Idiomarina loihiensis L2TR: one gene and its partner. The protein of the gene in region 1 binds, or shares a complex with, the protein of each later gene. Links are inferred from orthologs where the notes say so. Each region holds a gene or a part of one and is shown on either strand. Other genes may lie near its edges.

Region 1 (16,107 bases):
AATCACTCAGTGGTGGGTGTAGCTCAGTTGGTAGAGCCCCGGATTGTGATTCCGGTTGTCGTGGGTTCAAGTCCCATCATCCACCCCATTTCTTTTGAAGTAACATCCTGTATTTCGGCGATTAGCGCAGTTTGGTAGCGCACTTGGTTTGGGTCCAAGGGGTCGCAGGTTCAAATCCTGCATCGCCGACCATTACACTAATTCCCCCTTTTTCTTTTCAGCCACTACTGCTACATTTATCTAATACTTAATCAAAAGATTTTGTTGTTAATCCTTGGCTGGAGCTATTGTTATGGACTTTAAGAAAAGTTTAAAGAATCCCGCTGAAGCGTTCGATTCTCCGCAAGACGTGGCAAATGATCCTGAGCTTTCAAACGAGCAGAAAATCGAAGTGCTGACGCAGTGGCGTTATGATGAATTGGAAACCGAAGTCGCCGATCAAGAAAATATGGCCGGGGATAAACCGGATAAACTGGGCGAAATCAACAATCTACTCCTTGAGCTTAAAGATAAATCTTAGTTATTTTTCCTTCCGTTAAAGTGAAGCCTAAAAATTGCCGCTCGGGGGCTCGACTCCGGGCGGTCACCTCGCTATAATACTGCGTCATTTTTAAAGGTCAACGCCGTTGCCGTATCTCATTTTTATAATGATAAGTTGATGCGAGTAACATTCATTGATTGAAACCGAGGTAATGAAGCAATGCAGGTTTCTGTAGAGACAACTCAAGGTTTAGAACGTCGTGTGACTGTTACAGTCCCGGCAGATACAATTGATAGCGAAGTAAAACGCTTATTAAAAGAAGAATATCGCCATCGTCGTGTGAATGGTTTCCGCAAAGGAAAAATTCCGCCAAACGTATTACAAAAGCTGTTTGGTCGCGAAGCCCGTTCACGTGCAGCGTCAAGTATCATGCAAAGTAAGTACTTTGAAGCTGTTATGCAGGAAAAACTGAACCCTGCTGGCGCACCTGCAATTGAACCTAAAGTCAATGAGCCAGGTAAAGATCTTGAGTTCACGGCTACGTTCGAAGTGTATCCAGAAGTAGAAGTACAGAACCTGGACAAAGTAAAAGTTGAAAAGCCTGCTGTTGAAGTCACTGAGAAAGACGTCGACAACATGCTGGAAACGTTGCAGAAACAACATGCTGACTGGAAAGAAGTTAAGCGTAAATCCAAAAAGGGTGACCGTGTCACTATGGATTTCGTTGGTTCTATTGACGGTGAAGAATTTGAAGGCGGTAAAGCTGACGACTTCGCGCTTGAGCTGGGCGAAGGTCGCATGATTCCTGGGTTTGAAGATCAAATCAAAGGAATTAAAGCGGGCGAAGAAAAGACTATTGAAGTCACTTTCCCGGAAGACTATCACGCTGAAAACCTGAAAGGTAAAGAAGCGCAATTCGTGGTAACCGCGAAGAAAGTTGAAGCACGTGACCTGCCAGAGCTAAACGATGAGTTCGTTGCATTGTTTGGTGTGAAAGAAGGCGGCGTTGAAGCGTTGAAAGAAGAAGTTCGCAAAAATATGGAACGCGAGCTGAAAAACGCAGTGAAAGCAAAAGTTAAAGAACAAGTACTGAAAGGTATTGTTGAAAACAACGACGTTGAACTGCCTAAATCAATGATCGACCAGGAAATTGACCAGTTGCGTAAGCAAGCGGCTCAACGTTTCGGTGGTAATGTTGAACAAATGCCTGACTTGCCGGCGGAGCTGTTCGAAGAACAAGCGAAAGAGCGTGTTAAAGTTGGTTTGTTATTAGGTGAAGTGATTCGTGGTAACGAGCTTAAAGCTGATGATGAGAAAGTTGATGAAATCATCGCAACGGCAGCTTCTGCTTATGAAGACCCGCAGGAAGTTGTGGAATACTACAAGTCAAACAACGATATGATGCAGCAAGTTCGTAACTTAGCGTTGGAAGAGCAAGCAATCGAATTCGTGTTGGAAAAAGCCTCGGTTAAAGATAAAAAAGCGAGCTTTGATGACATCATGAATCCGAAGCAGCAGTAATCTAGTGTAACGGAATCCTTGACGGGTCCCGCTACAGCTTGGTTTAATGGCTCGTATGACCTCATACGAGCCATTTTTATTTCAGGAGCTTTATAAAACATGTCGAGCGATATTCAGGATCCAATGGCACAGCTAGTCCCTATGGTCGTCGAGCAGACTTCGAAAGGTGAGCGCTCTTACGACATCTATTCACGTCTCTTAAAAGAACGTGTCATTTTTTGTTGTGGTCAGGTAGAAGACCACATGGCCAATCTCATTGTGGCTCAGCTACTGTTTTTAGAATCAGATAATCCTGATAAAGACATTTACCTTTACATTAATTCGCCTGGTGGGGTAGTGACAGCGGGTATGGCTATTTACGATACCATGCGCTTTATTAAGCCGGATGTTAGCACGGTATGTATGGGCCAAGCGGCCAGTATGGGCGCGTTCCTATTGGCTGGTGGTGCTCAGGGTAAACGTTATTGTTTACCTAATTCCCGAGTGATGATTCACCAGCCGTTGGGTGGATTCCAGGGACAAGCGTCAGATTTTGAAATTCATGCGAAACAAATTTTGGATCTGAAAGAGCGCTTAAACCGTATGTTAGCGGAGAACACAGGTCAGGATTACGAGAAAGTGGCCAGAGACACTGATCGCGATCACTTTTTATCGGCAGAAGAGTCAATCGATTACGGCCTGGTTGATGGTATTTTACGTCAGCGTGGCGAAGAGTCCTGAGTTGGCGCAGAGCAGTTAGGAGAAAAGCATGACGGATCAGTCCAAAGGTGACGGCGATAAGCCGCTATATTGCACTTTTTGTGGCAAAAGTCAGCACGAAGTTAAGAAGCTTATTGCAGGACCGTCCGTATTCATTTGTGATGAATGCGTTGAGCTATGCAATGACATTCTAAAAGAAGAAATTCATCAACTGTCTCCGGTTCCGGATCAGGATGAGTTGCCTGTGCCAAAAGCTATCCGTAAGCATTTGGATGACTATGTTATTGGTCAGGATCGCGCCAAAAAGGTGTTGTCGGTAGCCGTTTATAATCACTACAAACGCTTACGCGGTTCAGCCAAGCAGGAAGTTGAGCTTGGCAAAAGTAATATCCTGCTAATTGGTCCGACAGGCTCAGGAAAAACTTTCCTGGCTGAAACCTTAGCGCGTTATTTGGATGTGCCATTTACTATGGCAGATGCAACAACATTAACTGAAGCGGGTTATGTTGGCGAAGACGTTGAAAACATAATTCAAAAGCTTTTACAGAAGTGTGATTACGACGTTGAGAAAGCAGAGCGTGGTATTGTCTATATTGATGAGATTGATAAGATTTCACGTAAGTCGGACAATCCGTCGATTACTCGCGATGTCAGTGGCGAAGGTGTACAACAAGCCTTACTGAAACTGATTGAAGGAACAGTTGCTTCTGTGCCGCCACAAGGCGGTCGGAAACATCCTCAACAAGAGTTTCTGCAAGTCGACACATCAAAAATTCTGTTTATCTGTGGCGGTGCTTTTGCTGGCTTGAATAAAGTTATCGAGCAACGCTTGTCTACCGGAACAGGTATTGGTTTTGGCGCAGAAGTGAAGAGTAAGACGCAAAGTGAAGAAGGGGCAATCATTGCTAAAGTGGAACCGGAAGATTTGGTTCGCTATGGCTTGATTCCCGAATTCATTGGTCGCTTACCGGTTGTAGCCACGCTAGATGAGCTGGATGAAGAAGCGTTGATTGAAATTTTGCGTGAGCCAAAAAATGCGTTAACCAAGCAATATTCAGCTTTGTTTGAAATGGAAGACGTTGAACTGGAGTTTCGTGAAGATGCTTTAAGAGCTATCGCGAAAAAGGCTATGGCTCGCAAAACAGGTGCTCGTGGTCTACGTTCCATTGTGGAAGGTGTTCTGCTGGGCACTATGTATGAACTGCCTTCTATTGAAGGGGTCGCGAAAGTTGTGGTGGATGAGTCGGTAATCGCTGGTGAATCCGATCCTATTCTAATTTACGCGAATCAGCAGAAAAATAAGCAGGCTTCGGGCGAATAATCCGAAACTGTATTAAAAGTGTTCGAAAAAGGGCCGGAAAGGCCCTTTTTTTCTGTCAAGGATTGAACTTTCAGGTAAAGACCGCATATTACAAAGTAAACCTAGGTCGGGAGAGAATTTAATGAGCGAAGAGCGCACCGAACAATTAACGATGCCGGTTCTGCCGTTGAGAGATGTCGTGGTATACCCGCATATGGTGATACCACTGTTTGTCGGTCGGGAAAAGTCGATTCGATGCTTACAAGCCGCTATGGATGAAGATAAACAAGTTTTTCTGGCGGCTCAGAAAGACGCTTCTGTGGATGAACCTACTACTGAGGATATTTATCAGGTAGGTACAGTTGCGACGGTTCTACAGCTACTGAAACTACCCGATGGCACCGTTAAAGTGCTGGTTGAAGGTAAGCAACGGGCGCAGCTGGATGAATTGCAGGATAACGAAGAATACTTTCAGGCTAGTATTCATTATCTGGCCGCGGAAGAGTTACCGGAAAAAGAAGAAGAGATTCTTATTCGTTCGGCACTGAATCAGTTCGAAGGCTATGTAAAGCTAAATAAGAAGATACCGCCGGAAGTACTGACGTCTCTGTCCGGCATTGAAGACGGCGATCGCTTAGCGGACACAATGGCTGCTCATATGCCGCTGAAACTTGCAGAAAAGCAGGCCATTCTTGAAATTACTGACATTCGGGAGCGCATCGAACATCTGATGGCTCTGATGGAAGGTGAGATTGATATTCTGCAGGTGGAAAAGCGCATTCGTAGCCGCGTTAAAAAACAGATGGAAAAAAGCCAGCGCGAATATTATTTGAATGAGCAAATGAAAGCCATTCAGAAAGAGCTGGGTGAAACCGAAGATGGCGTCGATGAATTTGAGCAGTTACAGAAGAAAATCGATGACGCCAAGATGCCGGCAGAAGCGAAGAAAAAGACTGAAGCTGAGTTACAAAAATTAAAAATGATGTCACCCATGTCAGCGGAAGCGACTGTCGTGCGCGGCTATATAGACTGGATGGTATCGGTTCCATGGAAGAAACGTTCGCGTATTAAGAAAGATTTAGCTCATGCTGAAAAAGTTTTAGATGCTGATCACTACGGGCTAGAGAAAGTTAAAGAACGTATTATTGAGTATCTTGCGGTACAACAACGAACCACCAAAGTGAAAGGTGCGATTCTTTGTTTAGTAGGTCCTCCAGGTGTCGGTAAAACCTCGCTTGGACAGTCGATAGCGAAGGCGACGGGGCGTGAGTATGTGCGCATGGCGCTAGGGGGCGTACGCGATGAAGCAGAAATACGAGGTCACCGTCGTACTTATATTGGCTCTATGCCCGGTAAACTGATTCAAAAAATGTCAAAAGTTGGCGTTCGTAATCCACTGTTTCTGTTAGATGAAATTGACAAAATGTCGGCTGACATGCGCGGTGACCCGGCTTCAGCATTGCTAGAAGTACTGGATCCTGAGCAAAACATTAACTTCAATGACCATTATCTTGAAGTCGATTACGATTTGTCAGATGTCATGTTTGTGGCGACATCTAACAGTATGAATATTCCAGCGCCATTATTAGACCGCATGGAAGTGATTCGCTTGTCGGGTTACACCGAAGAAGAGAAGCTGAATATTGCGAAGCGACATTTGTTAACCAAGCAAATTGGCCGTAACGGTTTAAAAGAAAAAGAAATTACGGTTCAGGACAGTGCAATTATTGGCATTATTCGTTATTACACCCGCGAAGCCGGGGTGCGTAACCTCGAACGTGAGCTGTCGCGCTTGTGCCGTAAATCGGTTAAGCAAATTTTGCTGGATAAATCGATAAAACATGTTGAGATTACCGGCGACAATCTTAGCGACTATTTGGGCGTGCAACGGTTTGATTACGGCAAAGCTGAAGAAGCGAATCAAGTCGGTCAGGTTACTGGCTTAGCATGGACTGAAGTTGGCGGAGACTTGCTGACTATCGAAGCTACTAATGTAGCTGGTAAAGGAAAGACAACCACCACAGGTTCCCTGGGTGATGTTATGCAGGAGTCGATTCAAACTGCTCTGACAGTGGTTCGTAGCCGTGCTGACAAGCTGGGCATTGCGGAAGACTTCCATGAAAAACGCGATATTCACGTGCATGTGCCAGAAGGCGCTACACCGAAAGATGGGCCCAGTGCAGGTATTGCTATGGTGACAGCTATGGTGTCATCGTTAACCGGTAAACCTGTTCGTTCTGATGTAGCAATGACGGGCGAAATTACGTTGCGCGGTGAAGTGCTGGCCATTGGTGGTTTAAAAGAGAAATTGCTGGCTGCGCACCGTGGTGGAATCAAGCATGTGTTAATTCCTAAAGAAAATGAACGCGACTTGAAAGAAATTGCTGACAACGTAAAACAGGACTTAGTGATTCAGCCGGTAAAATGGATTGATGAAGTATTGGATGTTGCTTTGGTTAAGGAGTAACCAGCAATATAATACTAAAGTCATATTCAAGCACTAGAATGCGGTCTGCGGATGAGAAATCATGCTTCAGACCGCATTTTTTCGTTAAAAAGTGAGTAAAAAGGGTTTTCAATCTAAAAGACTGTGGTAGCCTAGAGTTTATAGCTGATTCACATGTATGACATACGAACAGCTGGATAGGAAAGCCATTTGGACTAATGGTGCTTGAACAATTAACATCAAGCTTGATATAACCGTTCTGGCCCATTTTAAAATCCGAATGGAACCACGGAAACTTGATAATAACAATCTAAGGGGATGATACTGTGAACAAGTCTCAGCTTATTGACAAAATCGCGGCAGGTGCAGATATTTCTAAGGCTGCTGCTGGTCGTGCTCTGGACTCTATGATCGATGCAGTAACTGATGCTCTAAAAAAAGATGACCAAGTCGCATTAGTTGGCTTCGGTACGTTTAGCGTGCGTGAGCGTTCTGCTCGTACTGGTCGTAACCCTCAAACGGGTGAGACTATTCAGATCGCTGCTGCTAAAGTTCCTTCTTTTAAAGCAGGTAAAGCACTGAAAGACGCAGTAAATTAATTAAAGCGCATTAGCGCTTTTTTTAAAGAATAATAATAGTAGCCCGAGGTTTATAAAACCTCGGGTTATTTTTTTGTATGAATGGTGAGTTTTAAGACGAATCACCTTATAATGTGACGTTGTTTATTCAGGTTAAATAAGGAAAGCCTTATTATGTTAGAGCGGATTCGGGAAGGCTCGCAGAGTTATACTGCTAAGGCCATTCTTGTGTTAATCATTCTAACTTTTGCATTAGCAGGTGTTGGTGGTTATATCACTAGTGACACAGAAGATGCTGTCGCAAAAGTTAATGGAGAAGAAATTCCTCGTAGTGACTACGATCGTGCTTATGAAAATGAGCGTAGTCGCTTGCAAGAGCAGTTTGGTGATATGTTTTCTGCTATTACTTCCGATCCAGATTATATGCGTAATTTACGCAGTGGAGTATTAGAGCAACTTATCGAACAAGAGCTTTTAGTGCAATACGCTGAAGATAACGGGATGAGAGTGAGCCCCGAGCAGGTAAAAGCTGCAATCCGTGATATTTCTCAATTTCGTACAGCAGGACAATTTGATAACGATGTCTACCTGATGGCTTTGCGTAATGCGGGTTATAGCCCTGAAGCTTTCGCGAAAGTGATGCAACAGGATATGACCCGAAATCAGTTACTACGAGGCTTGTCTGCGACTGCGTTCGTGCTTGAACCTGAAGCTATTGCCTTTATGCGCTTACAAAGCCAGTCGCGTTCAGGCGGCTTTTTAGTGGCAAGCAATGAAAGTTTCGAAGAGCAGGTAGAGATTGCAGAACAGGATATCGAAAACTTCTATCAGCAAAATCAAGATATGTTCCGGACTCAGGAAAAACTCAGCGTCGCCTATGTTGAGCTCTCTTTAGCTGCTGTTGAATCAGAAGTCGAAATTTCAGATGAAGAAGTGCGTCAATATTATGATGAGCGTCAGCAGCAATATTCGACCGAAGAAGAGCGCCGTGTTTCTCATATTCTGATCGAGTTCGAGACTGATAACGCTAAAAAGAAAGCTGAAGAAGCACTTGCTGAACTTAAACAAGGTGCGGACTTCTCGGAGGTAGCGCAAACTTATTCAGACGATACTTTCTCAGCTGAGCAGGGCGGAGATCTAGGTTGGATAGAAGCCGGAATGATGGATGAAGATTTCGATGCCTCCGTTTTTGAGTTAGAAAATGTTGGTGATTTATCAGACGTTGTTGAAACGAGCTTTGGTTACCACATTATTAAACTTACCGATTTACGCGAAGGTTCAGTCACACCATTTAACGAAGTGAAAGACGAAGTGCGTCAGCAGTTGTTAACCGAAAAGGCAGAAGATCGCTATTTTGAAAAACAACAGAAACTGGCGGAAATTAGCTTTGAGCAACCTGACACATTGGAGCCTGCTGCTGAAGAAATTGGATCCACTGTACGCCGTTCCGATTTATTCACTCGTGACAGAGCCCCAACGCCCTTGAGCGACGATGTTGTTCTCAATAACCTATTTTCAGAGCAGTTAATTAAAGAGAAGTTGAACAGCGATATTATTGAAACTTCAGATGATCGGTCACTGGTAGTACGTGTAACTGAGCATCAACCAGTGCGAGTAAAAGAGCTGGACGAAGTTCGTGAAAAAATAGTGTCCGAACTGCGCGTAGAAAAAGCTCAGCAATTAGCGCTTGAGCAGGCTAATGAATGGATGCAAGCCTGGAAAGCGGGTGAAGAGGTGAGCGACGAAATTGTCTGGGTAGATAGCATTCAGCGTAACAATGGTGAGCACCCAAGAACTATTGTACGTGAGCTATTCTCAATGTCTCCTTCAGCAAGCGATGAGAGCGTCTTTAACACGGTTGCGTTACCGAATGGAGATGCTGCTGTGGTTGCACTGACCGAAGTTTCTCCAGGAAGTACTGATGACAGCCAACTTGACGAGTTAAAGAGTCAGATGCGGAACCGTCAGGCTCAGGTTATGTTGCAAGCCTTTATTAATAACTTAAAAGCGGACGCAGATATAAAACGTTTATCAACTCCGTAGACGTTGATATCGCAAAAAAGGCTCAGACCGTGACAAGTCTGAGCCTTTTTTATTTCTATTGTAGTGAGTTTATCCGTTATTGCTGTACAAGTTTGGCAACACGTCTTTAGTAGTTGTTATATTTTTTTTTGCTTCTATAGAGGTCTTAACTTCTTTATAAAGCACTTTTCCATCCTGCCATGAGGTAGCCTTCGGCTGATAAAGGCTTTGTTGCAAGCTTGAGCATGCATTTTCTATTGAAAGATATTGAGACAGCTCAGTTATGCTATTAAAGCTGCGTTCAAAATAGCGGTTTGCCCATTTCAGCAAAAACTCTTTTGCTTCTTGTGCGTTATTGTTACGGCAGGCTAGTTGAAACTCTCTCCATAATTTGTCTTTGTTTAGATTGTGAGGTTTATCTTCTGTTGTTTTACGCGTCGATACTTTGCTCTTAGAGCTTGTGCTTCGACTCCAGAGAAGGTACGCGTTCAGTATAATTGAAACAATCAGTACCAGGGCGAGTAAGCTAACTATCCAGGTATTCCATTCAACTGATTGGGTTTTCGCCTCAGTTTGAGTTACTTCCTCATCATTTAGCTGCTGCTCTTCAGTCGCTTTAGCTTCGGCATTATTGCTTGCCTTCGGAATAGATTGCATTCCGTCACCCATTGCGACAGAAAAGTTCAGCTCTTCGGTTACCGCCGATGCAGGTTTGCCCGTTTTGGTATTAAACCAGGGGATATTTAGTGCCGGAATTCTTAATGGTCCTGGCTGATTGGGGACGACCGCAAAGCTTATTGTTTTTTGAGAGATAATAACGCCGTTGCGACTAAATTGATCCGTCTCATCGCCATCCGGATAAATCCTCACCGTATCGGGGAAGCTTGGTCGAACGTCTGGTAGCTGCTCTGGTTTTACACCAACAGCGGTCAGCATATAGGAAATAGTGAAAGGTTCACCTACGGTATAACTTTCTTGCTCAGGCGAAACGGATTGAGAAACACTGACAAGCTCGCTAGGCAACCAGTGACCTTGCCAGCTATCAGGGACGGCCTGCACCTCAACCTCGATAGTTTCAGCAATGGTGCTGACAGGCTGTGTGTTGGAGAAAGACGAAAAGATAGAGCGTTGCCCTTGAGTGAAAACTTCGCCGTCGAAACGGGCGCCTGCGATACTTAAAGAACCTGACTTGCTTGGCGTTATTTGGTAAACACGCTGATAAACCTTATAGCGCCTGCCATTCACCATTTCTGTACTTTCTTCATCCCTGCCAATTTGCTGAATGTCGGCGTTTTCTGCTTCAGGCGGTATTAGGTTTCCTTTGTTCAAGTCGGCCGCAAGAAATAGCCGCGCAACATAAGTGATAGGCTGCTGCAGATAGACTTGCTGATTGTCTATGCGAGCTTCCAGAAAAGCGATTTTCTGTTCGTTATCCTGGTTGTTGCCGGGTTCCAGGACTTGCAATGAAATAGGAGCCGACGAGACACCACCTATGCTAATTTCGGGAATTTTATATTCCCCGGCGGACTGAGGGATGAGTACGGTTGTAAAGCGCGTCTGTTTGCTAAGTTTTCCGTTGATCATTGATGTCTGGCGACTGACCGATGTTCTGCCTACAACGAAGTCTTTTAGTAGCTTAGATGGCGAAAAGCTGTCGTTAGCAACATCGTCATCAACGGTTATCGTTAATACGAAGGATTCGTTCGCCGTAACCGGATTACGGTCTACCGTAGCAGTAACTTCAGAGACATCGGCGTGAGCAAGTTGGCTCACAAGTAAAAAGCTCATCAATAAGATAATGTGTCGCCATACTCTTACCATTTTTTATCGTCTCCCTGGGGTTCTGAGGTTCTGCGCTGACGCCGTTTCTGGCTCTCCAGAAGCATTTTATTACGTAGCAGTATACTTGGGTCATCCGGCACCCGGTTCATCCACTGCTCCAGTTGTTGGGCTTTTTCAGGGTCAATCTCGCCTTCGCGGACCTTCTGTTGAAGTAGTTGGCTGGATTCCTCCTGGCTTTCTGGGCTTGTGTCCTGGCGTTGCTGCTCCTGGGGTTCTTCTTGAGAAGGCTCCTGTTCTTTTTGTTCCGGCTCCGGCTCTCCATCCTCTTGACCCCTTTCATCAGGATTAGGGGGCCCATCACTGTTATTGGACTGATTATTTTGTTGCTCCTCGCCGTCACCACTTTGCTCAGAATTCTTATCCGATTCGTTTTTATCAGAATCTGATTCCTTGGAGGATTCGTCTGAACCGCCGGAGTCTTCTGCTTCCTGCTGTTGCTTCAATTGCTCAACGAGTTGCTTATTTTCGGCTGCCTGGGACCAGTCAGGGCGTTGTTCTAAAGCGTTGTCGTAAGCTTCTATTGCCGCATCGTATTGTTGCTGCTTAGCCAGTGCATTACCTAAATTATATTGCGCCTCTGCCGAATCGCTTTGAGAAAAGGCTTCGGCGGCGGCTTCATAGTCACCATCGCGGTACAGAGCAGCGCCCTGACGAAACGGAGTTCTGCTAAGGTTAGCCGCCCGTTGGTATTCTTCTTCTTGATATAAACGCTGTGCACGTTGCTCACGGTTTAGCAACTGCTTCTGCCAGACGGATTCTTGTGCAGCATGCACATTGGGACTGAAGCCGATTAAAGGCAATAACATAGAGAGTAATAAAGGGCTAAGCAGGCTGCCCCGACGCCAGCTAAACAACATAATAGGTAAGATAAAGAGGGCAACGTAAGGGCCCATATCACGCCATGCGTCTCCTTGCTGTTGTTCATCGCCGTCTTTACCTTCACGCGTCAGTGGTGCCTGGTTTATGAGTTTATCAATATCACGATTGTCGGCGGTTACTGATGAAAAGGCTCCTCCCGTAATAGAAGCCAGATCGGATAATCGTGAAGGAAAAGTTTTGGCAATAATGACCTGATTGTTGTCTTTTAATAAACGGCCTGAGCTATCGCGAATTGCAGCACCTTCTTCAGTACCAACCGCCAGAATAGAAACCCTATGATCGACAGAACGCAAGTAACTACTGAGTTGGTTGAGTTCGTTACTACTGATGCCGTCGGTAAGCCAGTATATATCGCCCTGAGGGTAGCCGGCATTTTTTAATAAATCGTCAGCCAGCTTCAAAGCTAACAAGGGTTCACTGCCTTGCGCCGGCATAATATCGGGTGACAGTGATGGGATTAAATTTATTAAATTACGGTTATCGGCAGTAAGCGGACTGATGATAAAAGCATCGTCGGCGTAAGCAATAAGGCCGGTATCACCATCAAGTCCTGCCCGGACTAAATCAATGGCTTTGTATCTCATTCTGGTTAAACGGTTAGGGGCAATATCATCGGCTAAAACCGATGGCGACATGTCCATAATCACGACCTGTCCCGATTCAAGCTGGTAAACCGGTTGTGGTAGTCGTTCCCAGGTGGGCCCGCAAAGAGCCAGTGTTGCCAGAACTGAAATTAACAAAAAACGGTGGGCAGGCCAGAGAGACGGTTGTGACCCTGACTTAACCAATACTTTTGACAGGTGCCCGGGGAGCCATTGATGCCATCCGGCCTGATGTTTCTGACTGTAGAGTAAACGCCAATACAGTAGTGCAACTGGAACTAAAGCCAGTAACCACCAGGGGCGCAATAAGTGAAATTCGCTCATGAACGTCTCCCCCATGGTCGATAGTGCAACATGGCTAACGCAATAAACAGAAGAAAACTTATTACCAATGGCCAGTAAAATAAACTCACTCGAGGTCTTAGTTGCTGAGGGTCGCCAGCAATAGGTTCCAGCTTGTCCAGGCGTTGATAAATTTCTTCGAGTTCATTGGTACTGCGAGCACGGAAGTACTTACCACCAGTTTGTTTAGCGATACTTTGCATTAAAGGTACGTCCAGGTCGCGGCTTGGATTAACTCTTCGTTGCCCGAAAAAGCTATCAACGACTACTTCTTCAGCACCGACCGCAATAGGGTATATCGTTACATCGTAAGCCTGAGCCAGTTCAAGTGCCTGCTCAGGGGGCAGGTTACCGGCTGTGTTCTGACCATCGGTTAGTAATACCAGTACCCGGTTTGACTTTTCGTCGTCTCGAAAGCGCTTCACAGACAAAGCAATAGCATCTCCTATCGCGGTTCGTTCGCCAACTAAGCCGAGTACAGATTCATTAAGCATCTGTTTTACGGTGTTGCGATCGTAAGTCATGGGAGTCTGTAAATAGGCCGTGTCTGCAAATAGAATCAGTCCGAGCCTGTCACCTTCGCGGCGTTCAATGAAATCGCTCAAAACGTGCTTAACCATAGTTAGACGGTTCACTGAGCGGCCTTCCAATTGCATATCTGCAATTTCCATACTGCCGGATAAGTCTACAGCCAGCATAATTTCTCGTCCTTCAGCCCGAATTGCTAGCGGCTCGCCCAACCATTGAGGCTTAGCCACCGCAGCGACCAGCATGATCCAGCATAAACTCATCAGCGGTAACAATAACCAGCGTTTACCAGAGCTCTGACTGCCGCTAACTAAGCCGTAAGTACTGGGAAGGCGTATAGCCGAGCTATTTTTACGTACGGCCGGAAACCATTTCCAGATAATTGCGGGTAAGGGCAGTAGGCAAAACATCCATGGCCAGGCAAATTCAAACATCTTCGGCTCCGGGTTGTTTGCTCAAATCTTTGCTCAGCCAAAGGTGAGCGAGTTCGTAGTATTGTTGATTAAAGTTATTATCAGCAATGCCATAAAAGTTTTTATTAGCCTCATTAAGCAAGGATTCATAAGTTGCTTTTTCCTTTTCTGACAGAGGAGTGAGCAAAAAACTTATCCATTGGCGACTGTGCTTTTCCGCAACGAATTCTCTGGGATAATATGCCAGCGCGGTGCGCTTAAGTATTACCGTAAGCTCTTCGATGCTTATGTTTCTGTCTTGTTGTAACTGCCGGATCGCGATTTTGCGTATGTGCGACTGCTGTCGACGCCGAATCAACCAGAAAATAAAAAAAGCAGTACCGACAAGAAGCGCTATGGCAATAGCAATTGTCGGCCACGAAGGCGGCCACCAACTCGCCGCTCCCGGCTCAACAATATCATTAAGATTATTTAGTGACGGTTGCTGCATTATTTTACCTCTGCCCATTGCTGTTCCAACGGTAAGGCACTGGATATTGGTGTTAAAGCCAGCTTCCGTTTCCTGAATTCTTGCTGAATATTGCTCCAACGAAGCTCGGCGGCATTTTGATATGTTTTTCTTTGCTGTTGATCAGCTAGATTTATACTGACTTGTTGCTGACCATCGGTAATTGCTAGTGGATGCGACGAGTACCCCTGGGGTAACTCATGCTCCATAGGGTCGTAAAGCCCAAAACAACGAACCGAATTATGCTGGGAAAGTACGCGCAATCCATCCATAAAGCGTTCGCTGGCGTTATAAAAATCGCTGATAACATGAATGCTGCTGCCAGGCTTAACCAGTTGTCGTATCCGCTTTAGGTTATCGTCCAGCGTGTTTTGTTGCTGTTTTTGTTTGTTTTGCCAACGGGTCAGGCTGTCATTATGAACTTCCAGAAGCGCATGACACAAACGTAGAACGCCTTTTTGCCGGGCTATAGGTTTTAGCTCCTGATGTTGCCAGCCATTGCCAATGAGCCCTCCAATACGATCACCCTTATGTTGTGCCTGCCAGGCCAGTGCCGCGGCTAAATGGCAGGCCTGAACAGATTTGAACACAAATTGGCTGCCAAAAAGCTGAGTCAGAGACAAGTCCACCCAGATAAATACCGGGCGCTCTTTTTCTTCGCGATAGAGCTTAGTGTGGGCTTTACCGGTTCGTGCGGTTACCCGCCAGTCAATGGAACGGATATCATCGCCCGGCTGGTAATGCCGTACCTCATCAAACTCCATTCCGCGACCACGGCTTTTGCTTAGCAAGGGGCCTGTCTGGCTTGAGCGTGGAAGACTTTTATGATGGCGCGCAAAAGCATTGATTTTGCTGCGATAATAAAGAAGTTCCTGAATACCGGGACTGACTCCATCGCAGTGCAACTGCTTAAGCCATTGTTCAACTTCAGTTCTTAACATTATGGTGCCGGTACAAGTTTCAGTATCGTATCAAGAACCTGATCATGTGATACGCCGTCGGCTTCTGCCTGATAACTTAAAATAATCCGGTGCCGTAAAGCGTTGTGGAAAACACTAATGACATCGTCAGGTGTTACAAAGTCACGACCATCTAACCAGGCTTTAGCTCTGGCGCAGCGCTCCAGCGCTATAGTGGCACGAGGGCTGGCACCATAGCCTATCCATTGCGCTAAATTCTGATCGTAGCGCTGCGGCTGACGTGTTGCGATAATCAGTTGAACCAGATAGTTCTCAACAGCGTCATCTAAATACAGCTGCAAAACTTCGTGGCGTGCGTCGAATAGCTGCTTTTGTGTTAACGGAGTCGGTATATCGAGGTCACCTGATAAGGCTTCACCTCGGGTTAGACGTAGAATTTGCTGTTCAGTCTCGGCATCTGGATAGTCGAGTTTTAAATGCAATAGAAAACGATCCAACTGGGCCTCAGGAAGTGGATAGGTTCCTTCCTGCTCCAGAGGGTTCTGTGTTGCTAGTACCATGAAAAGATCAGAAAGCGGGTAGCTACGTTGACCAACCGTAATTTGCCGTTCTGCCATAGCTTCAAGTAAAGCTGACTGAACTTTTGCTGGAGCCCGATTAATTTCATCGGCCAGAATTAAATTATGGAACAAAGGGCCTTGTTGAAACTCAAACTGTCCAGTTTCGGGACGAAAAATGTCGGTACCGGTTAAATCGGCGGGCAATAAGTCGGGAGTGAACTGCACCCGATGGAAGTCACCTTCAATACCTTTTGCTAAAGCTTGTACTGCACGGGTTTTAGCCAGGCCGGGAGGGCCCTCTACCAGCAGGTGGCCGTCAGCCAATACGGCAATTAAAAGGTTTTGAGTGAAGTCCGGCTGTCCAAGCACTTGCCGATTCAGGTAATTTTGTAGCTTTTGAAACGCTGTCGCGGTCATGTTTACTCCAGGCTGTCGTTATCAGCGAAAACTGACTATGCTGTCAGTA
Region 2 (16,185 bases), 710 kb from region 1 along the record:
TATCGTTAACGAAGTGCAGGAAGTTTACCGTCTGCAGGGTGTTAAAATTAACGATAAGCACATTGAAACTATTGTTCGTCAGATGTTGCGTAAGGCGCTTATTTTACGCGCCGGTGATACGAACTTGCTGGAAGGCGAGATGGTTGAAATGTCAGAGGTGTTAGCAGCTAACGCGAAAGCGGAAGCGGATGGTAAGAAACCAGCAATATTTGAACGTCAGTTGCTGGGTATTACTAAGGCATCGTTGTCGACTGAATCCTTTATTTCAGCGGCTTCGTTCCAGGAAACAACGCGAGTTCTTACCGAAGCAGCAGTTGGTGGTAAGAAAGACAGCTTACGTGGACTGAAAGAAAACGTAATTGTTGGTCGTCTGATTCCTGCAGGTACAGGTTACTCATATCACAAAGAGCGCATGCAGCGTCGACTGGATGAACTGAATGTTGATATCGAGCCAACTATGACTGCAGAGCAGGCTGAGCAACAACTTGCGGATGCCTTAAATGCTGGAAATAGTTCTGCAGGTGATGATTCTGCAGAATAATTAGCGAACGTTTTTAACGTTCGTGTACAGAAGCCGGTACTGTAAAAGTGCCGGCTTCTTTTGTATAGCCTTGACAGGCGAAAATATGACCATTAGAATTTCCGCTCCCGAATTTCGGGATCTGACTTTCAGTGGTCAGAAAAAAGCGATTTTTCACGCTCTATACACGTGGTAAAAAGCGACATCAACTAAACTAGGAGTAATGAATGGCAACAGTTAACCAGCTGGTGCGTAAAGGCCGTCAAAAGCCCGTTGTGAAAAGCAACGTTCCGGCTCTTGAAGCGTGCCCTCAAAAACGCGGTGTATGTACCCGTGTTTACACAACTACGCCAAAGAAACCGAACTCTGCAATGCGTAAAGTTTGCCGTGTTCGTTTAACTAACGGTTACGAAGTTTCTTCGTACATCGGTGGCGAAGGTCACAACTTACAAGAACACTCAGTCGTACTAATTCGTGGCGGTCGTGTAAAAGACTTGCCAGGTGTGCGTTATCACACAGTACGCGGAGCACTTGACTGCTCAGGTGTTAATGACCGTAGACAAGGTCGTTCTAAGTACGGCGCAAAACGGCCTAAATCTTAACGGTTCTCCGTTAGTAAGGCCAAACTGTCGTACGTTTTGGGTAAAACCCTGAATTAATCGGAGAATATTGAGATGCCAAGAAGACGCGTCATAGGTCAACGTAAAATCCTTCCAGATCCTAAGTTCGGATCAGAATTGTTGGCCAAATTTATCAATGTCGTCATGGTTGACGGCAAAAAAGCAGTCGCTGAAAAAATTATTTACGGTGCATTGGACATCCTGGCAGAGAAGTCAGGTAAAGATCGCCTGGAAGTCTTTGATACAATACTAGATAACATCCGCCCAATGGTTGAGGTTAAATCTCGTCGTGTTGGTGGTTCAACGTATCAGGTTCCGGTTGAAGTTCGTCCGGTACGCCGTAACGCACTGGCTATGCGCTGGTTAGTTGATGCAGCGCGCACCCGTGGTGAAAAATCAATGTCGCAGCGTCTGGCAGCTGAAATGCTAGATGCATCAGAGAACAAAGGGTCGGCTGTGAAGAAACGTGAAGACGTTCACCGCATGGCTGAAGCAAACAAAGCGTTTGCTCACTATCGCTGGTAATTCGCAGTTAACCTAGAAGGAGTTTATTGTGGCTCGTAAAACTTCCATAGAGCGCTATCGTAATATCGGTATTTGTGCTCACGTAGACGCCGGTAAAACAACCACAACTGAACGTGTGTTGTTTTATACTGGTTTGTCTCACAAAATTGGTGAGGTGCACGATGGTGCAGCCACCATGGATTGGATGGAACAAGAACAAGAGCGTGGTATTACTATCACGTCAGCAGCTACCACCTGTTTCTGGCAGGGTATGGACAAGCAATTCCCTGAGCATCGTGTAAACATCATCGATACTCCTGGACACGTTGACTTCACCATCGAAGTTGAACGTTCTTTGCGTGTTCTTGACGGCGCTGTTGTTGTACTTTGTGCATCATCTGGTGTCCAGCCTCAGACTGAAACCGTTTGGCGTCAGGCAAACAAATATGAAGTTCCTCGCATGGTATTCGTCAACAAGATGGACCGTGCAGGCGCAGACTTCTTATCTGTTGTACACCAAATGAAAACGCGTTTGGCAGCTCAGGCTGTTCCAATGCAGCTACCAGTAGGCGCAGAAGACAACTTCCGCGGCGTTGTGGACTTAGTTAAAATGAAGTTCATCAACTGGAGCGAAGAAGACATGGGTACTTCATTCACTTATGAAGATATCCCTGCTGACATGGTTGATGAATGCGAAAAATATCATGGTGAGTTGGTAGAAGCTGCGGCTGAAGCTAACGAAGAGTTGATGAACAAATACCTTGAGGAAGGTGAGTTAACAGAAGCGGAAATCAAGCAAGGCTTGCGTATCCGTACTCTGGCTAACGACATCTGCTTAGTTGCTTGTGGTTCTGCGTTCAAAAACAAAGGTGTTCAGGCTGTGCTTGACGCTGTTATTGAATACTTGCCATCACCAACAGAAGTTAAGCCTATCACTGGTATTTTGGATGATGAATCTGAAGGCGTACGTAAGTCGTCTGACGAAGAACCATTCTCAGCTCTGGCATTTAAAATTGCGACTGACCCATTTGTTGGTACCTTGACGTTCGTTCGCGTTTACTCTGGTGTATTGAACCAGGGCGACGGTGTTGTTAACCCAGTTAAGAACAAAAAAGAACGCGTTGGCCGTATGGTACAAATGCACTCAAACAGCCGTGAAGAGATCAAAGAAGTTCGCGCTGGTGACATCGCGGCACTGATTGGTCTTAAAGACGTTACTACAGGTGACACGCTGTGTGATCCAGCTCATAAAATCACACTTGAGCGTATGGAATTCCCTGAACCGGTTATCTCGGTTGCAGTAGAGCCGAAAACTAAAGCTGACCAGGAAAAAATGGGTATTGCTTTAGGTAAATTGGCTGCAGAAGATCCATCGTTCCGTGTTAAGACTGACGAAGAATCTGGCCAGACAATCATCTCTGGTATGGGTGAACTTCACCTGGACATCATCGTTGACCGTATGAAGCGTGAATTCAAGGTTGAATGTAACGTAGGTCAGCCTCAGGTTGCTTATCGTGAAGCTATTCGCGACGCGGTAGAAATCGAAGGCAAATTCGTACGTCAATCAGGTGGTCGTGGTCAGTTTGGTCATGTATGGCTGAAACTTGAGCCTATGACTATTGAAGAAGACGCGAATGGCGATGACATTACTTACAAATTCGTAAACGAAATTGTTGGTGGTGTTGTACCGAAAGAGTACATCCCGGCAGTAGACAAGGGTATCCAAGAACAGATGCAACAAGGCGTCTTGGCTGGCTATCCGGTATTGGGTGTTAAAGCGACTCTGTATGATGGTTCATACCACGATGTCGACTCTTCTGAAATGGCATTTAAAATTGCTGGTAGCATGGCCTTCAAGAAAGGTGCATTAAAAGCTAACCCAGCGCTTTTAGAGCCAATGATGAAAGTTGAAGTTATCACTCCTGAAGAATCTATGGGTGATGTCGTCGGTGACTTAAACCGTCGTCGCGGTCTTATTGAAGGTATGGAAGAAGCTCCGGGTGGCTTGAAAGCGGTTAATGCTCAAGTGCCACTGTCTGAGATGTTCGGTTATGCGACAGACTTGCGTTCACAAACGCAGGGTCGTGCATCGTACTCTATGGAGTTCCTGAAGTACGCTGAAGCACCAAACAACATTGCTGAAAAAGTAATGGCTGAGCGTAACGCTAAATAAGTAAGGTCTGGTCCGGTTCTTTCGAGGCCGGGCTTTTAACTTAAGTTTGAGGATATATCATGTCTAAAGAAAAATTTGAACGTTCGAAGCCGCACGTAAACGTCGGCACCATCGGTCACGTTGACCACGGTAAAACAACACTAACTGCTGCTATCACAACTGTTTTGGCAAAAGTTTATGGTGGTGCGGCGAAAGACTTCGCAGCCATCGATAACGCGCCAGAAGAGAAAGAGCGTGGTATTACCATTTCAACGTCACACGTTGAATATGACACACCAACTCGTCACTACGCACACGTAGACTGCCCAGGGCACGCTGACTATGTTAAAAACATGATCACCGGTGCGGCGCAGATGGACGGCGCAATCTTAGTTGTAGCGGCAACAGACGGCCCAATGCCACAGACTCGTGAGCACATCCTGCTTTCACGTCAGGTAGGCGTACCATTCATCGTTGTATTCATGAACAAATGTGACATGGTCGACGACGAAGAGCTGTTAGAGCTGGTAGAAATGGAAGTTCGTGAACTGTTGTCAGAATATGACTTCCCGGGCGACGACCTGCCAGTAATTCAAGGCTCTGCACTGAAAGCGCTGGAAGGCGACGAAGAGTGGAGTAAGAAAATTGTTGAGCTGGCTGACGCACTGGATAACTACATCCCAGAGCCAGAGCGTGACATCGATAAGCCGTTCATCATGCCAATCGAAGACGTATTCTCGATTTCAGGTCGTGGTACGGTAGTAACAGGTCGTGTAGAGCGCGGTATCGTGCGTACAGGCGACGAGTGTGAAATCGTTGGTATGAAAGACACCACGAAGACCACAGTTACTGGTGTTGAGATGTTCCGTAAGCTGCTTGACGAAGGTCGTGCAGGTGAGAACATTGGTGCCTTGTTGCGTGGTACTAAGCGTGACGACGTAGAGCGTGGTCAGGTACTGGCGAAGCCAGGTACAATTACTCCGCATACTAAGTTCGAAGCGGAAGTTTACGTACTGAGCAAAGACGAAGGTGGCCGTCATACGCCATTCTTTAAAGGTTACCGTCCACAGTTCTACTTCCGTACAACGGACGTTACTGGTGCCGTAGAATTGCCAGAAGGCGTAGAAATGGTCATGCCTGGTGATAACCTGAAATTCGTTGTTGATTTGATTGCTCCAATCGCAATGGACGAAGGTCTGCGTTTTGCTATCCGTGAGGGTGGCCGTACCGTAGGTGCAGGCGTTGTATCAAAAATCATGGACTAAGCAGTCCGGTTGATTTTAAGAGCCCGGCTTTGGCCGGGCTTTTTTATGCCTGCTGATAAGTTTTATTAAAAGAGCCTTATCAAAAGTAAGCGAAGGCTCGCTCAAGTATTGACATTTAAGTCCAAAAAATGAACTATTGAGAAAGATACTTAACTTATAGTCAGCCAATCAATTGAAATTACTCAGATACTTTTCTGTGTTCGTTTTTATGGGACTAAGCTGTTCTGCTACAGCAAAAGTGCCGGTCTATGTTGCTGCCTACGATTATCCTCCCTATTTTTCCGCTGTACTGCAAACTGATCTCACCCGTGAATTGATCACCTTGTTGAACGAGCATCAGGACAGCTATGTGTTCCGCATTCAGGTCATTCCTCCAACAAACCGCCATAAAGCTCTGAGTACGAAAGGGTGCTGTGATGTTATATTTTTCGAGTCACCTCTTTGGGGTTGGAAAAAAAGTGGCGTAGGGTTTCAGGAAACAATCCCTTTAGTCAAAGGAAATGAGAGACTGGTGGCCTTGAAGAAAACAGGTAGAGATCAATCGTTTTTCGATACATTTGATGGCAAAACTTTAGGTGGGGTCAAGGGCTATCATTATCTGTTAGGGGGCGAGCTGTTGGCTTCAGATGAAGTCGAGGAAAAGTATACGACGTATTTGGCAGACTCCAGAATGACAAATTTGCAGATGGTACTAGGAGGTCGGATAGATCTTACTATTATCAATGATGAACTTCTGGCTGCTTTAAAAGGCTCAAATCAGATTAATGTGGGCAGTTTATTGTTGTCGGAAAAGGTTAGTCTGGAATACAAGCTGCACTTACTTGTTGGCGATAATAAGAATATCAGCGCAGATACCTTACAAAGGTTGCTGCGGGAGCTTGGCCGACAGGGGGAATTTGAAATACTCTTTAGACGGTTTAATATGGAACGGTTTCAGATATATCGTCCGACAACAACACGTTAATAGACACTAAGCCCCAAACGGTTAGCTAGCTCGCGTACCATGTACATTCCACGGGCGCTGTTACCGTAGCTGTTTAATCTTGGGCTCCATGAGCAAATAACTCCAAAGTCAGGAACGACGGCAATCATCCCGCCACCAACACCACTTTTAGCGGGAACACCTACGGTAAAAGCAAATTCGCCGCTTTGGTCGTACATACCGCTGGTTGATAGCAACGCATTAATGCGTTGAGAGTCTCGTTTCGACATAATTTTCTTTTTAGAAAAAGGACAAATTCCGTCATTTGCAAGAAACGTAAAAGAGCGAGCGAGATTTTCGCAGGACATGGTCAACGCACACTGCCAAAAGTAATGATCTAATAGTTCATCAACTTCAGCATCAATATTACCGAAGCTTTTCATTAGGTGAGCAAGGGCCGCATTGCGATGGCCATGCTCTTTTTCTGACTGGTGAACAATGTTATCGGCGTAAACGTTGTCGTTGCCGCATAAGGTGCGCACCAAACTCAAAACCGCATTTTTACTGGCAGAGTAGCGGCTAACGAGCACGTCGCTAACAACAATAGCTCCGGCATTTATCATAGGGTTGCGCGGAATGCCTTTTTCCCACTCTAGCTGCACTATAGAATTAAAGGCCTGGCCTGAAGGCTCCATTTTAACTCTGTCCCACAAATCTTCTCCAAGGCGCTCCATTGCCAGCATAAGGCCAAAAATCTTCGAGATCGACTGGATAGAGAATTGCTCCTGGGTATCACCGACGTTAAATACCTCGCCGTCGAGGGTGGCCAGAGTGAGTCCGCAGAGCTCGGGGTCGACCTCTGCTAACGCCGGAATGTAATCAGCAACATGCCCCTCGGTGATCTTCATGGCCTGCTGATGAATCTCCTCCAGCAGGCTTTTGAGATCATCCGGGGCATGTATTTGCTGCCCGCCACTGACCAGATCACGCGTCAAGAGAATGCTCCGGATGCGTGATGGTGGACAGGCGGTCTTTTAATTGGTCAGATAGCTTCACAGAACGTTCCTGTTGAAAATCAAAGTACACCAATACCGTTTTACCTTTAGCGCACATTTTTTCTTTCTGCCAAATTTCGGTAGTGATATCAAACGAGCTGCCACCTAAGCGGCTGACGTAAGTATTCACCGTGACATGACCGCCAAAATAAATAGGTAAGAGGTAATCTACTTCCAGCCGCGCGACAATTAAGCTTTGTGTCTTCGGAGACATTTCTCCAAAGAACTCAAAAATAGGCAAACGTCCGGTTTCTATCCACCCCGGTATAACCGTGTTATTGACGTGCCCAAGGGCATCGGTTTCATAAAATCTTACTTTAAAGTCTTCCGTTAACATATTGCGTCCTTTTTATGACAGCTTAAGCATAGGTTTTAAGAAACGGGCCGTGTGTGAGCGCTCATTTTCACAGATATCTTCTGGTGTACCTTCGCAAAGAATTTCACCACCGCCAGAACCACCTTCAGGACCTAAGTCGATGATCCAGTCAGCGGTTTTTATCACGTCTAAGTTGTGCTCAATAACCACTACCGTGTTGCCGTGGTCACGCAGACGATGAATCACCGCCAGCAATTGCTTAATGTCGTGGAAATGCAGACCGGTTGTCGGCTCGTCCAGAATGTATAAGGTTTTGCCAGTATCACGCTTGGACAACTCACGTGACAATTTGACCCGTTGCGCTTCACCACCAGAGAGTGTTGTCGCTGACTGGCCTAACCGGACGTAAGACAAGCCCACATCCATTAAGGTTTGCAACTTGCGTGCAATAGCCGGAACCGGGTCGAAGAATTCACGAGCGTCTTCAATGGTCATATCCAGCACTTCGTGAATATTCTTGCCTTTGTACTGTACTTCCAGCGTTTCGCGATTATAGCGCTGACCTTTACAAATATCGCAAGGAACATAAACGTCCGGCAAGAAGTGCATCTCAACTTTAATAACTCCGTCGCCCTGACAAGCTTCACAACGACCGCCGCGTACGTTAAAGCTAAAGCGACCGGGTTTGTAACCGCGGGCTCGTGATTCAGGAACACCTGCGAACAGTTCGCGAATTGGCGTGAAAATACCGGTGTAAGTGGCTGGGTTGGAGCGCGGTGTACGGCCTATTGGGCTCTGGTCAATATCCACCACTTTATCCAGCAGCTGCATGCCATCGACACTTTTGTACGGAGCCGGTTCGCCCGTTGTCGCGCCATTAAGTTCACGATGCGCGATATGGAACAGCGTATTGTTGACCAGCGTTGACTTACCTGAACCGGATACTCCAGTCACACAGGTCATAATACCTAATGGCAAATTGAAATCGACATTCTTCAGATTGTTCCCGCTGGCTCCGTGAATGGTTAACCGGCGTTTATCTGGTTTGTGACGTTGCTTGGGAACTTCTATTTCTTTCCGGCCGGACAGGTAGTCGCCGGTTAGTGAATCTTCACTTCCGACAATATCTTCAACCTGACCCTGAGCAATGATTTCACCACCGTGTACGCCAGCACCAGGGCCAATATCAATAACGTGGTCGGCCTGACGAATTGCGTCTTCATCGTGTTCAACCACAATGACGGTATTACCCAAGTCACGCAGGTGAGTCAGAGTGTTTAACAGGCGTTCGTTGTCGCGCTGGTGTAAGCCAATACTGGGCTCATCCAGTACGTACATAACACCAACCAGACCCGCACCAATTTGGCTGGCCAGACGAATACGCTGCGCCTCACCACCAGACAAGGTCTCTGCGCTGCGGGACAAACTTAAATAGTTAAGTCCCACGTTAACTAAAAAGCGTAGACGGTCATTAATCTCTTTCAGAATTTTTTCCGCAATTTGCGCGCGCTGACCTTCCAGACTCAGTTGCTGGAAGAACTCAAGTGCGTCGCCGATGGATTGCTCAACAACTTCCGGCAGGGTTGTGCCCTGAATAAACACATGACGAGCTTCTGTACGCAGGCGCGTACCACTGCAGCTTTTACAGGGTTGCGTCGCTACGTATTTGGACAATTCGTCGCGCACAGCCTGTGATTCAGTCTCGCGGTAACGGCGCTGCATGTTAGGAATAATCCCCTCAAACGGATGCGCTCTGACAACCTTGTCGCCGCGGTCATTCATGTAAGTGAATTTTATTTCTTCCTTACCGCTGCCGAACAGAATCTTTTCGCGAATGTCGTCAGGCAATTCGTTGAACGGTTGCGACAATTTAAACTCGTAGTGCTTCGCCAGAGACTGCAGCATTTGATAGTAGTAGAAGTTGCGCTTGTCCCAGCCTCGAATTGCGCCGCCTGTCAGCGACAGCTCCGCATTAACAACAACTTTGGCCGGATCAAAAAACTGCTCAACACCCAGACCGTCACAAGTAGTACAGGCACCGGCCGGATTGTTGAATGAGAACAATCGTGGCTCCAGTTCCTGCATGCTGTAACCGCAATGTGGGCAGGCAAAGTTAGCCGAGTACACTTCGGCATCACCGTCGCCGTCCATCGGTACGACTAAAGCCGTTCCGCCACTGAGTTCCAGTGCGGTCTCAAAAGATTCCGCCAGGCGCTGCTCCATGCCGTCGCGAACTTTAAAGCGGTCAACGACCACTTCAATGGTGTGCTTTTTCTGCAGCTCTAACGTGGGCGGATCGCTTAAATCGCAAATTTCACCGTCTATACGGGCGCGGATATAACCCTGCAAGGCGAGGTTTTCTAACACTTTTAAGTGCTCGCCTTTACGGTTCTGAATAATGGGCGCAAGCAACATGCGCTTTTCGCCTTCAGGAGCCGACAGCACGTTGTCGACCATTTGCGATACGGTTTGCGCCGCCAGCGGCACGTCGTGAGTCGGGCAACGGGGCTCGCCCACGCGGGCAAACATCAGGCGTAAATAGTCGTATATTTCCGTGATGGTACCGACCGTGGAACGCGGATTATGCGACGTTGACTTCTGCTCTATTGATATAGCCGGCGACAAACCCTCGATACTGTCAACATCAGGCTTTTCCATCAGCGACAAAAACTGACGTGCATAGGCGGACAGCGACTCAACGTAGCGTCTCTGCCCCTCTGCATATAGGGTATCGAAAGCAAGTGATGACTTACCCGAACCGGATAAGCCGGTTATCACAATCAGCTTATTGCGGGGGATGGTCAGATTGAAATTTTTTAAGTTGTGCGTGCGCGCACCGCGTACTTCGATAGTATCCATAATTCCCGTCTGTTGTTCAGTAAATGACTGACGACAAAACGCTATTATCGCACAGTGTTAGGCATCTGGTACAATAACGGCATCATTTATCATGTTACTGATATAAAAGCAGTGAAATGACGCCTCAAAAATTAAATAAAACAGAGAAAAAAGCCGCTTTAGCGCTAGCGTCCGTCTTTGGTATACGGATGTTAGGGCTGTTTTTGATCATGCCAGTTTTAGCGGTTTATGCACAAGACTACCCTGACTACTCACCGCTGTGGGTCGGAATTGCTCTGGGTGCCTACGGTCTGACACAGGCATTATTGCAAATTCCGTTAGGTATGCTGTCTGACCGTCTTGGCCGAAAGCCAGTTATTGTCGGTGGCTTGCTGGTCTTTATTCTCGGTAGTGTGGTGGCAGCTCAGGCGGATACTCTATTCGGTGTCTCCATTGGTCGGGCGCTACAGGGGCTGGGCGCTATTGCGGCGGCTATTTTGGCGCTGGCAGCTGATTTGTCGCGAGACGAGCAGCGACCGAAAGTGATGGCCACTATTGGTATGTGTATTGGTCTGGCGTTCGCTATTTCATTGGTAGCCGGACCTTTATTGGGCAATATTATCGGTCTTTCGGGTTTGTTCTGGTTTACCGCCGCCAGTGGTGTTCTGGGCATTCTGGTGCTGTTGCTAAGCGTCCCCAAAGTGGTGACAACATCTGCCAGGCGTGAATCTTTACCCGTGTTGTCAGAACTGGGGCACTTGCTTAAGCATAAGCAACTGTGGTGCCTGAATAGCGGTATTTTTGTGCTACATGCCATTTTAACGGCATGGTTTGTGACTTTACCCATGCAACTGCAAAATGCAGGTTTTGAAAGTCAGACCCACGCCTGGTTCTACTTACCCACGCTGGCCGCGTCCATTTTGTTCATGGTGCCAATGATTATCAGCAGTTCGCGTAATAATAATTCCGTGCAGTGGCTGCGGTTTTCTATTGTCGTCTTAATTGTCGCACTACTCATTATTGCCGTAGCAGGGCAAAACCCCTGGCTGCTGGTTGCTGCTCTGGTCATATTTTTCACGGGCTTTAACTTTATTGAAGCCAGTTTGCCGTCGTTACTTACCCGAGTTGCTCCGGCGGGGAGCAAAGGCAGTGCCAGTGGTATTTACTCAACTGGTCAGTTTCTGGGGTCTTTTGTCGGTGGGGTAGCTGGCGGCTCAGTCTTACAGTTTTTTGGGATATCTGGCGTTGTTGTTTTCTGCCTGATCTTGCTAGTATGTTGGTTGCTAATCAGTTTAGTCATGGTTAACCCCGCAGGTGTCACGAGCGTGTCGTTATCATTGCCCGGGTTAACTGAAAGCAAGGCTACCAAGCTAAGTGAGCAGTTACTTACCGTAACGGGTGTTACGGAAGCAAGATGGGTTGAAGAAGATCAGGCCACTTACTTAAAAGTTGATAAAAAACATTACGATGAAAAGGCGGTTAATCAGTTGCTTAAAGAAGCATCGGTCGCTTAATAATTTGAAGCAGTTGTAACGCGTACAAGGAACAGGAGAATCTAATGGCCAGTCGCGGTGTAAATAAAGTAATTTTAATTGGTAATTTGGGCGCTGACCCAGAGGTTCGTTATACCCAAAACAGCACAGCGATAGCCAACCTGTCGATTGCTACCAGCGAAACCTGGAAAGACAAGCAAACAGGCGAACCGCGCGAACAAACCGAATGGCACCGTTGTGTGGCTTATCGTCGCTTAGCTGAAATTGCCGGTGAGTACCTGAAAAAGGGCTCTAAAGTTTATGTTGAAGGGCGTTTGCAAACGCGTAAATGGACAGGCCAGGACAACGTAGAGCGTTACACGACAGAAGTGGTCATTAACGAAATGCAAATGCTGGATTCTCGTGGCGGCCCGCAGGGTGGTGCTCCACAACAAGGCCAGGGTTTTGGTGGCGGTCAGCAGCAAGGCGGTGGTTACGGTGGTGGTCAACCACAACAGCAATCACAGCAACAACAGCGTCCTGCGCCTCAGCCAGCGCAGCAGCAAAATCAACAGTCACAACAAAAACCGGCAGAACCCGCGCCGTTTTCACCTGACAACGACTTTGATGACGATATTCCGTTCTAGTTTGCCGAGTATAGGATTTACCCGCTCGGGTATCTGTATCATGTGAAAAAAGCCCCTTTTGCAGGGGCTTTTTTTGTATCTAATTTTTAGCTCAAACCTATCGCTATTTTCATTTTAGTTAGCACGCTAAGTTTGTTATTATACTTAGCGTGCTAACTAAAGAGGTTGTTATGACATTAACACAAGAACAGCTCAGACAGTTATCTGTACCTGAACGACTCGGTCGCGTTGCGCGTCAGTGGCAGGCTATTGCGGATAAGGAACTGGCGCCGCTGGGGTTAACCTACCCGCGCTGGAGTGCTATGTGGAAACTGGCACGTATTGGTGATGGTGTCAGTCAAAAGCAGCTTGCCGAAGCGCTTGAATTAGAACTTGGTTCACTTATGCGCACGCTGGCGCAGTTGGAGGAGCAAGAGCTGATTACGCGCAAGGCAAGCCCGGACGACGGCCGTGCTAAGCAGGTGTTTTTAACGAATTCAGGTCATGCTCTGGTTAAAAAAATGGAAGCGAAAATTCTAAAAGTAAGAAGGGCGTTGCTGGCCAATATTGAAGATGAAGAAATTGAAACGGTTAAGAAGGTTCTGGCGATGATTTCATACAATGCGAATCATATGTCTGAAGCTCAGAAACTTGACCAAAATAATGAGGAAGAGGTATGACCGCAGACGAAAAGTTTGCCCGTTGGGTTAAGCGGGCGCTGGTACTATTCGTACTCGTATTTGCCTATTTTCTGTGGGCCGACTTGAGCCTGCCGCTGACTCCACAGGCAATGGTAACCCGGGTGGTGACTCAGGTCGCACCGCAGGTGAATGGTACTGTAGAGAAAGTCTTGGTTAATAATAACCAGTATGTTGAAGAGGGCGAGCCATTATTTAAAATCGACCCGCGACCTTATCAACTGCAATTACAGCAAGCAGAGCTGGCAATGGCTCAGGCGCAACAGTCAAACCAGCAGTTTGATGCCCAAATTCGAACTGCCCAGGCAAAGATAAAATCAGCACAGGCAACAGCTCAAGAGCTTAGCCGTGAGGCCCGTCGCATTAAAGATCTGGTGGAAGATGGCAGTTCGTCGCAGCAGGCATTTGACCGTGCGCAGAGCAGTAAGTTAGAGGCTCTGGCAAATGTTGAAGCTGCCCAGTCACAGCTACAGAGCTTAAAAGTGCAGCGAGGTGCCGAGGACGATGCAAACAACTTACTTATTCAACAAGCTAAAAATGCGATAGAAACGGCGAAGCTTAACTTAAGCTACACCACCGTGCGTGCGAAACATGCCGGACGTGTCGGCAATCTAAAGCTCAGCGAAGGGGCTTATGCCCGTCAAGGCACGCCGCTAATGGCTCTAGTCTCACCCAATGCCGACATTATTGCGGATTTTCGGGAGAAGAATTTACGAAACATAGAATCTGGCCAACAGGCTCTCGTGGTATTTGATGCCGAACCTGGCACGCTTTACGAGGCTAAAGTGGAAAGCATTGATGCCGGTGTTAACGCGGGTCAGTTAAGTGCCGACGGAGCCTTAGCAGCACCGGTTAACTCAAACCGGTGGGTACGTGACGCGCAGCGACTTCGGGTGCATTTGCGTTTAACGGAGAAACCGGATTCAGAGCGTCCGGCCGGAGCAAAGGCTACAGTGCAGATAGTTCCTGAAGGAAGCTTTAAAGCCGCTATCGCGAAAGCGCAAATTCGGTTGCTGGGCTGGTTGCACTACATTTATTGATCAGGAAGGGACTATGGCAACTTCTGCCTTGAGTGAAAACGGCCTACGGCAATGCTTACGAATAGCCTTTGGTGGCTCCATCGGCTTTTTGGTCACGGCGCTATTTGACTTGTCTTATGGCGTGTTTTTTACCGTCTTACCAATGCTGCTACTGGGCTTAGTGCCAATGATAAACCGACAAGTCGCCCGGCAAATACTTGCGGCGTCGGTTATGTGCGGATTGGAAGTAGGTATTCTGGCGCAGATACTGGGCGGACATTCAGTATTAATGACAATGGCCGCCTTTGTCTTATTTCTGTATCGGTTTGCTTTTATGGCGCGCGGCACGGCGTTCCTGTTCGGCGCAAATGGTGTGCTGATGCTGAGCATTATGCTGCATTACGCCAGTTATCCGGGCACCGACGTTAATAACTTAATAGCCAGTAACTTCTTTGCATCGATACTGGCAATAGCCATTGCCTTTGTTATGCATGCGATGATACCCAATAAAGAGCAGAATGCGTCACCACCGGCCTTGCCAGATAAGTCACCTAACCGTGTGCGCCACGAAGCTATTTTGGGCGCTACGGTGACAACCCTGTCGTTTTTGGTGTTTCAGCTGTTTGATTTACAGGATTCTATTTCCGCGCAGGCCACAACCATTTTGGTGCTATTTCCCATGAATTGGAACGGGGCATTAACTTACGCGCGTAAGCGAGCGGCAGGAACTCTAATTGGTGTTATGTTTGGTCTTGGTGTGCAGCTTCTGCTGTACGGTTGGTATGACATACTGTGGTTGATTGTGCCGTTGTTCTGGCTTGGGGTGATGTTGTTTGCCCGCATTCATGTCCTTGAAGCTTCGGGAGCCGGGGTGGGTTTTGGGGCAATGACGACGATGGGCATTCTTTTCGGTCAATATTTGTCGCCGGCACAAGACTTGGTGTATTCCGGACTGTATCGTCTGAGCAGTACTTTTGTAGCAATTATTGCGGCTATGATGGTGTGCTATTTGGTGCACAAACTCTTGAATCAGTTTGCGGGAACGCGATTTGGCGCTGCTTAAAATTGATATCCACAGTGGCTGGAAGAGCATGCAGCCAATTAATCAGCTGCATGCTTGTCTAAAATATCTAAACTCGAACGGTTCTTTATTTAGCTGGCGTCGCTTAGCCCAAACTGCTTAACCACCTTGTCGAAATACTCCAGGTTTTGCTTAGCGTAATCACGCTTTTCTACATAGCGACCCGGGAAGAAGTTCTTCTTAAAGCCGTAGGCGACAATGTCCTTCAGGCGCTTCAGAGAAATATCAAAATTATCCACAGCTAACTGATATTCGTTGCTGACCGTGGTACGAGAAACCAAACGGTTATCGGTACAAATAATGGTAGCTAAGCGGTTATCCAGCATATGCTGGAAATTGTGGTTTTTAATGTCGCCAATATCCGGGTTAGTTTGCAGGTTACTGGTCAGGCAAACTTCAACGGCAATACGACGGTCAGCAATATAAGAGGCCAGGCTTTCACCATAAGCTTTAGGGTCTTCAATAGACGGATCCTGAGTCATTTCAGGAGAGAATAACGAATAACCATGACCTAAGCGGTCGGCATGGCACTTGGTCAAGGCTTCAAAAATGCTCTCAGCACCGTAAGCTTCTCCTGCGTGCACGGTTTTCAGCAGAAAGTTTTCGTGTGCGTATTCGTATACTTCTTTGAACTCACCTGCCGGGTAGCCAATTTCCTGACCGGCAATATCCAGTCCGACAATTGGCATACCTTCTTCGTCACGCATACGAACGCTGGCGCGAACCAAATCCATTGCAGCCGTTTTAATAACCTGCATAGGTTCAAAATCGCGCATTAACTGGAACATTTGTGTGTAATAAGGGGAGAACCCTTTTTTACCAAACATCCGCATGGCGCAGTTGATAATGCCGTAGTCAAATGGTGGCTTATCGCCGTTTTTAACGTCTGCGCGGTTGTTGTACTCTTTCTTTGCGCGCAAAAGGCCGTCGTTTACTACGTGCATTATGGTGTCAAAAGTAACCCCTTTACCCGGGTCCATGAGTAGCTGAGGAGCAAAGCGTACCTCAATGTAATTCACCCCTTCGTTTTGATTATCGACGGCTAATTCATAAGAAGCTTGTTCCAGGTTTTCCAAATCACGCAAAGCGGCACAGGT

The links.
Region 2: the proteins of tig (region 1) and rpsG are in contact, whole or in part, in a crystal structure (PDB 3GTY), measured with the Thermotoga maritima proteins. The link is inferred for Idiomarina loihiensis L2TR from one-to-one orthologs. Residues at the interface, in WP_004081061.1 of Thermotoga maritima: Glu122, Val124, Val129, Leu130, Tyr133, Glu188, Gly259, Ile262, Tyr263, Glu266, Ser270, Glu273, Gln274, Glu277, Arg308, Gln311, Ile312, Ser315, Tyr316, Glu325, Arg329, Arg336, Leu363, Phe366, Trp367, Arg373, Leu377, Arg381, Leu384, Glu387; in WP_004081843.1 of Thermotoga maritima: Lys34, Lys52, Lys55, Glu59, Arg62, Gln63, Glu66, Asn67, Lys69, Val71, Arg95, Ala109, Lys110, Lys111, Gly112, Arg113, Pro114, Glu117, Glu121, Ile124, Ala125, Tyr127, Asn128, Asn129, Thr130, Gly131, Lys135, Asp139, Arg142, Met143.

The regions. Positions count from the first base shown.
Region 1 is NC_006512.1:1,059,047-1,075,153, reverse strand. Bases 1-2,851 are described here. They hold tig (trigger factor), read left to right. Parts: upstream 1-700; coding sequence 701-2,002; downstream 2,003-2,851. Other genes in these bases: clpX (ATP-dependent protease ATP-binding subunit ClpX), read left to right, coding at 2,751-2,851; clpP (ATP-dependent Clp endopeptidase proteolytic subunit ClpP), read left to right, coding at 2,102-2,722; IL_RS05145 (hypothetical protein), read left to right, coding at 293-520. Also shown: more of clpX, read left to right, coding at 2,852-4,022; lon (endopeptidase La), read left to right, coding at 4,144-6,468; hupB (nucleoid-associated protein HU-beta), read left to right, coding at 6,774-7,046; IL_RS05115 (SurA N-terminal domain-containing protein), read left to right, coding at 7,200-9,068; IL_RS05110 (BatD family protein), read right to left, coding at 9,138-10,868; IL_RS05105 (VWA domain-containing protein), read right to left, coding at 10,862-12,694; IL_RS05100 (vWA domain-containing protein), read right to left, coding at 12,691-13,674; IL_RS05095 (DUF4381 domain-containing protein), read right to left, coding at 13,667-14,143; IL_RS05090 (DUF58 domain-containing protein), read right to left, coding at 14,143-15,102; IL_RS05085 (AAA family ATPase), read right to left, coding at 15,102-16,058. UniProt on the Bacillus subtilis protein: Involved in protein export. Acts as a chaperone by maintaining the newly synthesized protein in an open conformation. Functions as a peptidyl-prolyl cis-trans isomerase.
Region 2 is NC_006512.1:361,448-377,632, forward strand. Bases 1-2,929 are described here. They hold rpsG (30S ribosomal protein S7), read left to right. Parts: upstream 1-1,194; coding sequence 1,195-1,665; downstream 1,666-2,929. Other genes in these bases: rpoC (DNA-directed RNA polymerase subunit beta'), read left to right, coding at 1-541; rpsL (30S ribosomal protein S12), read left to right, coding at 748-1,122; fusA (elongation factor G), read left to right, coding at 1,694-2,929. In the rest of the region: more of fusA, read left to right, coding at 2,930-3,817; tuf (elongation factor Tu), read left to right, coding at 3,877-5,061; IL_RS01795 (ABC transporter substrate-binding protein), read left to right, coding at 5,258-6,025; glsA (glutaminase A), read right to left, coding at 6,022-6,978; IL_RS01805 (acyl-CoA thioesterase), read right to left, coding at 6,968-7,375; excinuclease ABC subunit UvrA, read right to left, coding at 7,388-10,213; IL_RS01815 (MFS transporter), read left to right, coding at 10,330-11,706; ssb (single-stranded DNA-binding protein), read left to right, coding at 11,751-12,311; IL_RS01825 (MarR family transcriptional regulator), read left to right, coding at 12,482-12,970; IL_RS01830 (HlyD family secretion protein), read left to right, coding at 12,967-14,028; IL_RS01835 (DUF2955 domain-containing protein), read left to right, coding at 14,042-15,070; IL_RS01840 (adenosine deaminase family protein), read right to left, coding at 15,160-16,185.